Regions from separate parts of the Telluria sp. LT2P80 genome, predicted to be linked through region 2. Evidence: riboswitches for the same ligand, from Rfam matches in the RefSeq annotation. Region 2 holds a riboswitch; the other holds the start of a gene.
What was found. Region 2 has a riboswitch for thiamine pyrophosphate ahead of thiC (phosphomethylpyrimidine synthase ThiC). Riboswitches for the same ligand answer to the same signal wherever they lie in the genome.

Region 1 (3,410 bases), on a different contig from region 2:
GCGGCATTCGTGTACTCGAGGCCCTGGGTGATTTCAAACACGGCGCCCGACAATGCCAGCTGCTCGTTCACATTGCGCTTGACGCCAAATTCGAATTGCTTCGAGCGGCTTGGAGAGAGCACCGTGTTCTGGTTGACTGTCTCCATCGGTGCGATGCCGCCGTATTGCAGACCGTGGCTGATCGAGCCGTACACGCGCCAGTCCGGCGCCGGTGCATACACGAGCGCCACGTTCGGCAGCGCGAACGAGTCTTTCGATTTCACGCGCGCCTGGTCGATTTCTTCCAGCGCGTCGAGCTTGAGCTGGACGTAGCGCACGCCGGCGTGCAGCGTCCAGGCCGGTGACAGGGTCAGGATGTCCTGCACGAACAGCGAACGTTCTTCGGTCGCGCGGCGTTCCATCACCGGGCCGGTGACGCGGCTGCTGTCCACCGGCGGCACGATCTGGTTCTGCCAGATATTGCTCGAGCCGACGTAGTCGTAGACGTATTCGCCGAAGCTGTCGTGACGTTCGGCGTAAGCGCTGCCGATCGTCAGCGCGTGGCGTACGGCGCCCGTGTCGAAGCGGCCCTGCAGCATCGCTTGCGCACCCCATGGCGTCTTGCGCTCGCCGGTGCTCTGGAAGTCATACACGTCATAGTCGCCGTTCGAGCAGTAGCCCGGATAGTAGCCGTTGCCCTCGTTGCTGCAGCCGTACGGGAAGGCGGTGAAGTCGTCGCGCTTGAACCAGTGCTTGTTGGCGTTGACCGTCGCGGTCCAGGTGTCGCTGATGCGGTACTCGAAGCGCAATCCAAGGTTGCTGCTGTCGGTGTCGACGGGGCGTGTCCATGGCTGGTCGTTGAGCAGCGTTTTCGCCGAGATCCCGGTGGGCAGGACTTCGTTGCGCAGCAGTTGGTAGCCGGGGGCGGTGACCTGCTCCTTGTGCTGATGGTCGACATCGATCTGGAACAGCGCATCCGGCGACATCTGCCAGTCGAAGGCGGCCGAAATGAACTGGCGCTTGCCGTCGGCGCCGCGCACATACGATTTCAGGTCTTCGGCGGCCGCATTGAAGCGGTAGCCAAAGCGGCGGTCGGCGAAGCGTCCGCCCAGGTCGACCGCGCCGTACACGGTGCCGCGTTCGCGCACTTCGACGGTGGCCGAGCGCAGCGGCGCATTGGTCGGGCGCTTGGTGACGAAGTTGAGCATGCCGCCGGGCGCCGCGACGCCGGCCTGCAGGCCGGCCAGGCCGCGCAGGACTTCGATGCGCTCCTTGTTCTCGAGCGGGATCTGCGTGTCGCCCGAGATCGCGATCATGTCCTTGCGATAGCTGGTCGCGTTGTCGAGCGTGAAGCCGCGCACCGAAAACTGTTCGGCGTAGCCGATGGCGTTGTAGGCGTCGCCGATCGACGCGTCGTAGCGGCTCGCATCGCTGACGCTGCGGATCGACAGATCCTGCATCTGGCCCTGGCCGATCGAGGTAATCGACGCCGGCGCGTCGAGCAGCTGCGTTTCGGCGAAACCGCCGACGCTGGCGCGGTCGAGCGCGATCCATTTGCTGCTGGTGACGACGACCGAGGGAATGGCGTCCTGCGCAACTGCGGCAGGCGTAACAACGAAGGCCTGCACGATGGCGCAGGCAAGAACAGGGTGCTTCAGAGTGAAGGTCATGGTGTGCTCGTGTTTGCGCGCCACGAGGGCGCGCCGCTTAAATTCAAGCCGGAGCCAACGTGGGGGAAGGGCAAACGAACGGGAGGGCTGCTTTGCGCTTTCCTTCGCTGGCATTATCCAGATCAGGTACGAAGGGTATGTCTCACCCGGAACAACGTTCCAGGACCCCTAGCGAAGGCGCGAGTGTAGCACGGCGCTTGACGGCCGTGGTGAATCTGGCAAGCGTCGTGAAGCTTCAGGCTTGTGCGGTAGTGGGCGCTCTGGTCGCGGCGGCAGTCGTGGGGACCGACGCCATGCAGCGCAGCAGCGCGCTGTGGGCGGCTTCGGCAATCGCGCGCCATTGTTCGCGGCGCTGGGCGGCGCGCTTGCGGTGCTTCGATGGCATGTCGGCCAGTGGCTTGAGGTAGAACGGCAGCGTGATCTGATAGTGGCGCGCATCGTGTTCGGCGCCGCCGAGAATCCGCCAGAAGCCATCGTAGCCGCTCTCGAAGGTCGCGTGCTGGTCTGCCCGGTACGCAGGGTGCGCGGTGGCGCGCAGCGCGAGCACGCGGTCGATGCCCAGCGCTTGCGCCGCGCCCTGCAGGGCGGCGAACGCGAAGAAGCTGGGCGAGTTATTCGGGAAGGCGCGCTCGAATGCATCGAAGGCCGGACCGGCATTGCGCCACAGGCCCGCGTTGTGGGTCACCAGCGGCACGCTCGCCACTGGAAGCGCGAGTTGCGCGCCGTCGGTCCAGGTCCAAGACAGGCGATGCAGCACCGCGTCATTGGCGAGCAGCGTCAAGGTCAACCCATTCTGCGAATCGTCGCGCTGCGCCGTGCGCAGTTGCAGCGCAAAGCACCCATGCTCGCTATCGTGCTGCCACAAGATCAGGCCGGCGCTGCCATGTACCGCATCCCGGTACGTCCGGTTGAAGGTCGTCTCCTCGAAGCGCCCGTGGGAATCGAGGGACTGGTGCGCGCGCCAGTGGCGCAGGGCGTGCCAGCGTTGGGTCAATCGCGCGATGATCATGGGCGCTCCATTGGACAGAAAGTGACGGGCGAACTTTATTAAACTAGTTCCTCAGTGCAATTATGTTCCCGATTGCCAACGTGTGCTTGGATAAAGTGTAATGATTCGTCAGGAACCAACACGATTCGGGGCAGTGGCCCTGCTGACGGGGTTCAGTGCCCGAAAGGGCGTTGCTCAATAGCCACAATCGGTCCATGTCTGTGGCGCGCCACGCCTGTCGGGTTACGTTGACCGCCGCGAATGCCCGCTTGCTATCGGGAGCAGGTCATAATGGCGGCACTTATTTATCAGCACGAAAGAACATCCATGACGCACAACCAGCCGCCGGAAGGCGCCCTCGCGCAGGGCCCTGTGACCGGGAACGAATCTGTGAATGACACGCAGTCCCGCAGCATGCACCGCACGGCGTCCAGTCGCGTCGTCGGCCAGGCATCGCGCACTGCGACCGCCAAGACGGCCAGGGGCAAGGACAAGGACAGCACGGGCATTCCGCAAAGGCCGAACGCCAGCCAGGTTTCGGCGTGGAAGAAAGAAAACAAGGCCTCGATTGCAGAAACGGCGAAGCATTTCAACCTGCCGCCAACGATCGCCAAACGGTGGTGCGCCGTCGCCTGAAAGACAGGGAAGGTGCGCACGGCCGGCGTACCGTGCTTCCCGGCCTTCCGGATCGGTCTACCATGACTTTTCTCCATCAACAGGAAAAGCAATCATGGTGCAACCCTACGAACTGTTTTACTGGCCGTCGATCCAGG
Region 2 (3,410 bases):
GCGCAGATGTCTTCGAAGTGCGTGTACAGGAACGATTCGCGGTGGTGCGCCAGGCACCACTTGGCCATGATCGAGCCGCCGCGCGAGACGATGCCCGTCAGGCGGTTCGCCGTCATCGGCACGTAGCGCAGCAGCACGCCGGCGTGGATCGTGAAGTAGTCGACGCCCTGCTCGGCCTGCTCGATCAGCGTGTCGCGGAAAATCTCCCAGGTCAGGTCCTCGGCCTTGCCATTGACCTTTTCCAGCGCCTGGTAGATCGGCACCGTGCCGATCGGGACCGGGCTGTTACGCAGGATCCATTCGCGCGTTTCGTGGATGTGCTTGCCGGTCGACAGATCCATGACCGTGTCGGCGCCCCAGCGGATCGCCCAGGTCATCTTTTCGACTTCTTCGCCGATCGACGAGGTCACGGCCGAATTGCCGATATTGGCATTGACCTTGACCAGGAAGTTGCGGCCGATGATCATCGGCTCGATTTCGGGGTGGTTGATATTGAGGGGAATGACGGCGCGCCCGCGTGCGACTTCCGAGCGCACGAATTCCGGCGTGATTTCAGCGGGGATGCTGGCGCCGAACGACTGGCCCGGATGCTGGCGGCCCATCAGGTCGGCAACCCGCTTGCCCATCGGGCCGGACGCATGCAGCGACGCGATGTATTCCTTGCGCTGCATGTTTTCGCGCAGCGCGATGAATTCCATCTCGGGCGTGATGATGCCCTGGCGCGCGTAGTGCATCTGCGTGACGTTCGCGCCGCTCCTGGCGCGGCGGGGCGCGCGCTGCAGGTTGAAGCGCAGCGCGCTCAAGTCCGGATCGTTCAGCCGCTGCTGGCCGAATTGCGACGATGGTCCGGCCAGTTGCTCGGTGTCGCCGCGCCCGTCGATCCAGGGTTGGCGCATCGGCGCCAGGCCACTGCGGATATCGATTGCGGTGGCCGGTTCGGTGTACGGCCCGGACGTGTCGTAGACGAACAGCGGCGGATTGGGTTCGCCGCCAAAGCTGTCGGACGTGGCCGACTGGCTGATCGCGCGCATCGGCACGCGGATATCGGGCCGGCTGCCTTCGATGTAGACCTTGCGGGAATTGGGTAGCGATGCGATGGCTGCCTGGTCCACCGTGGCGGTGGCGGCATCGAACAGTTGTGAAGACTTCGGCGGTGCGTTCATGTGGCTCCCTTGCGTGCGTGAGAGCCAGCAAAGGAGTTGCCGGGTGCGACAAGGTCGGGCGCAAGACTGCGCACGGCCGCACGAATCGGCTGCTTCCCTTCGCTGGCATTATCCAGATCAGGTTCGGAGGGTATTTCTCACCCGCGTGTCGTTGGAACGACAGGCAGGACCCCTAGCGTGTGCCGGACGAGCAATCCCCGTCCAGCGCGGTAAATTATACGCGCTTGTAATTTATAATGGTCTTTTTCGCACATCACACGCCACCACATCATGGAATTAGCCAAGTCTTTCGAGCCAGCCGATATTGAACAGTTCTGGCGCGCAGAGTGGGAACAGCGCGGCTACTTTGCCGCGACCATGGACGAGGGCAAGCCCTCCTTCAGCACCCAGCTGCCGCCGCCGAACGTCACCGGTACCCTGCACATGGGCCACGCGTTCAACCAGACGATCATGGATGGCCTGACGCGCTACTACCGCATGCGCGGCTACAACACCGCATGGGTCCCGGGCACCGACCACGCCGGCATCGCCACCCAGATCGTCGTCGAACGCCAGCTGGACGCGCAAAAGATTTCGCGCCATGACCTGGGCCGCGACGCATTCCTCGAAAAAGTCTGGGAGTGGAAAGAAAAATCGGGCAGCACCATCACCGGCCAGATGCGCCGCCTGGGCACGTCGCCAGACTGGCAGCGCGAATACTTCACGATGGACGAGCCGCGCTCGAAATCGGTCGTCGAAGTCTTCGTGCGCCTGTACGAGCAGGGCCTGATCTACCGCGGCAAGCGCCTGGTGAACTGGGACCCGGTGCTGGGCACGGCCGTGTCCGACCTCGAAGTCGACTCGCAGGAAGAAGACGGCTTCATGTGGTACATCCAGTACCCGCTCACCGACGGCAGCGGCCACCTGACGGTCGCCACCACGCGCCCTGAAACGATGCTGGGCGACGTCGCCGTCGCGGTCGACCCGACCGATGAACGCTACCTGCATTTGCACGGCAAGACGCTCACGCTGCCATTGACCGGTCGTGAAATCCCGATCATCGCCGACAGCTACGTCGATAAAGAATTCGGCACCGGCTGCGTGAAGATCACGCCGGCCCACGACTTCAACGATTACGCGGTCGGCCAGCGCGCCGGCCTCGCGCCGATCAGCATCTTCACGCTCGACGCCAAGATCAACGAAAACGGCCCGGCCCAGTACCAGGGGCTGGACCGCTTCGCCGCGCGCAAGCAGATCGTCGCCGACCTCGAAGCATTGGGCCTGATGGAACAGATCAAGCCGCACAAGCTGATGGTCCCGCGGGGCGATCGCACCAACGTCGTGATCGAGCCGATGCTCACCGACCAGTGGTTTGTCGCGATGACCAAGCCGGCGCCGGAAGGCACGTTCAATCCGGGCAAGTCGATCACCGACGTCGCGCTGGAAAAAGTCGCCAGTGGCGAGATCAAGTTCGTCCCCGAAAACTGGAGCACGACCTACAACCAGTGGCTGGGCAACATCCAGGACTGGTGCATTTCACGCCAGCTGTGGTGGGGCCACCGCATTCCGGCCTGGTTCGCCGAAGACGGCCAGATCGTCGTCGCGCGCGATGAAGCCGAGGCGCAGGCCAAGGCCGCAGCTGCCGGCATCACCGGCGCACTGCGCCGCGACGACGACGTGCTCGACACGTGGTTCTCGTCGGCGCTGGTGCCCTTCTCGACCATGGGCTGGCCCGAAGAAACGCCCGACATGAAGATGTTCCTGCCGTCGTCGGTGCTGGTCACGGGCTTCGACATCATCTTCTTCTGGGTCGCGCGCATGGTCATGATGACCGCGCACTTCACTGGCAAGGTGCCGTTCGAGACCGTCTACGTGCACGGCCTGGTACGCGATTCGCAGGGCCAGAAGATGTCGAAGTCGAAGGGCAACACGCTCGACCCGATCGACCTGATCGACGGCATCGACGTCGAGACGCTGGTGGCCAAGCGCACCACGGGTCTGATGGACCCGCGCGCCGCCGAAAAGATCGGCAAGGCCACGCGCCGCGAATTCCCTGACGGGATCCCGGCATTCGGCACCGACGCCGTGCGCTTCACGATGGCCAGCTACGCGTCGCTGGGCCGTAACATCAACTTCGACCTGGGCCGCGCCGAAGGCTACCGTAACTTCTGCAACAAGCTGTGGAATGCGACCCGCTTCGTGATGATGAACACCGAAGGCAAGGATTGCGGCGCCCCATTGCCTGAAGACTTATCTCAGGCCGATCGC

Region 1: it holds a riboswitch for thiamine pyrophosphate, as region 2 does, so the genes downstream of both, AC56LW_RS01305 (TonB-dependent siderophore receptor) here and thiC (phosphomethylpyrimidine synthase ThiC) in region 2, are expected to answer to the same signal.

The regions. Positions count from the first base shown of each region.
Region 1 is NZ_JCASIO010000001.1:294,282-297,691, reverse strand. Features, by position in the region: gene AC56LW_RS01305 (TonB-dependent siderophore receptor) at 1-1,649, opposite strand, end outside; TPP riboswitch at 1,732-1,829, opposite strand; gene AC56LW_RS01300 (DUF535 family protein) at 1,885-2,658, opposite strand; gene AC56LW_RS01295 (hypothetical protein) at 2,965-3,273, shown strand; gene AC56LW_RS01290 (glutathione S-transferase) at 3,368-3,410, shown strand, end outside.
Region 2 is NZ_JCASIO010000002.1:1,089-4,498, reverse strand. Features, by position in the region: gene thiC (phosphomethylpyrimidine synthase ThiC) at 1-1,163, opposite strand, end outside; TPP riboswitch at 1,241-1,347, opposite strand; gene AC56LW_RS06350 (valine--tRNA ligase) at 1,434-3,410, shown strand, end outside.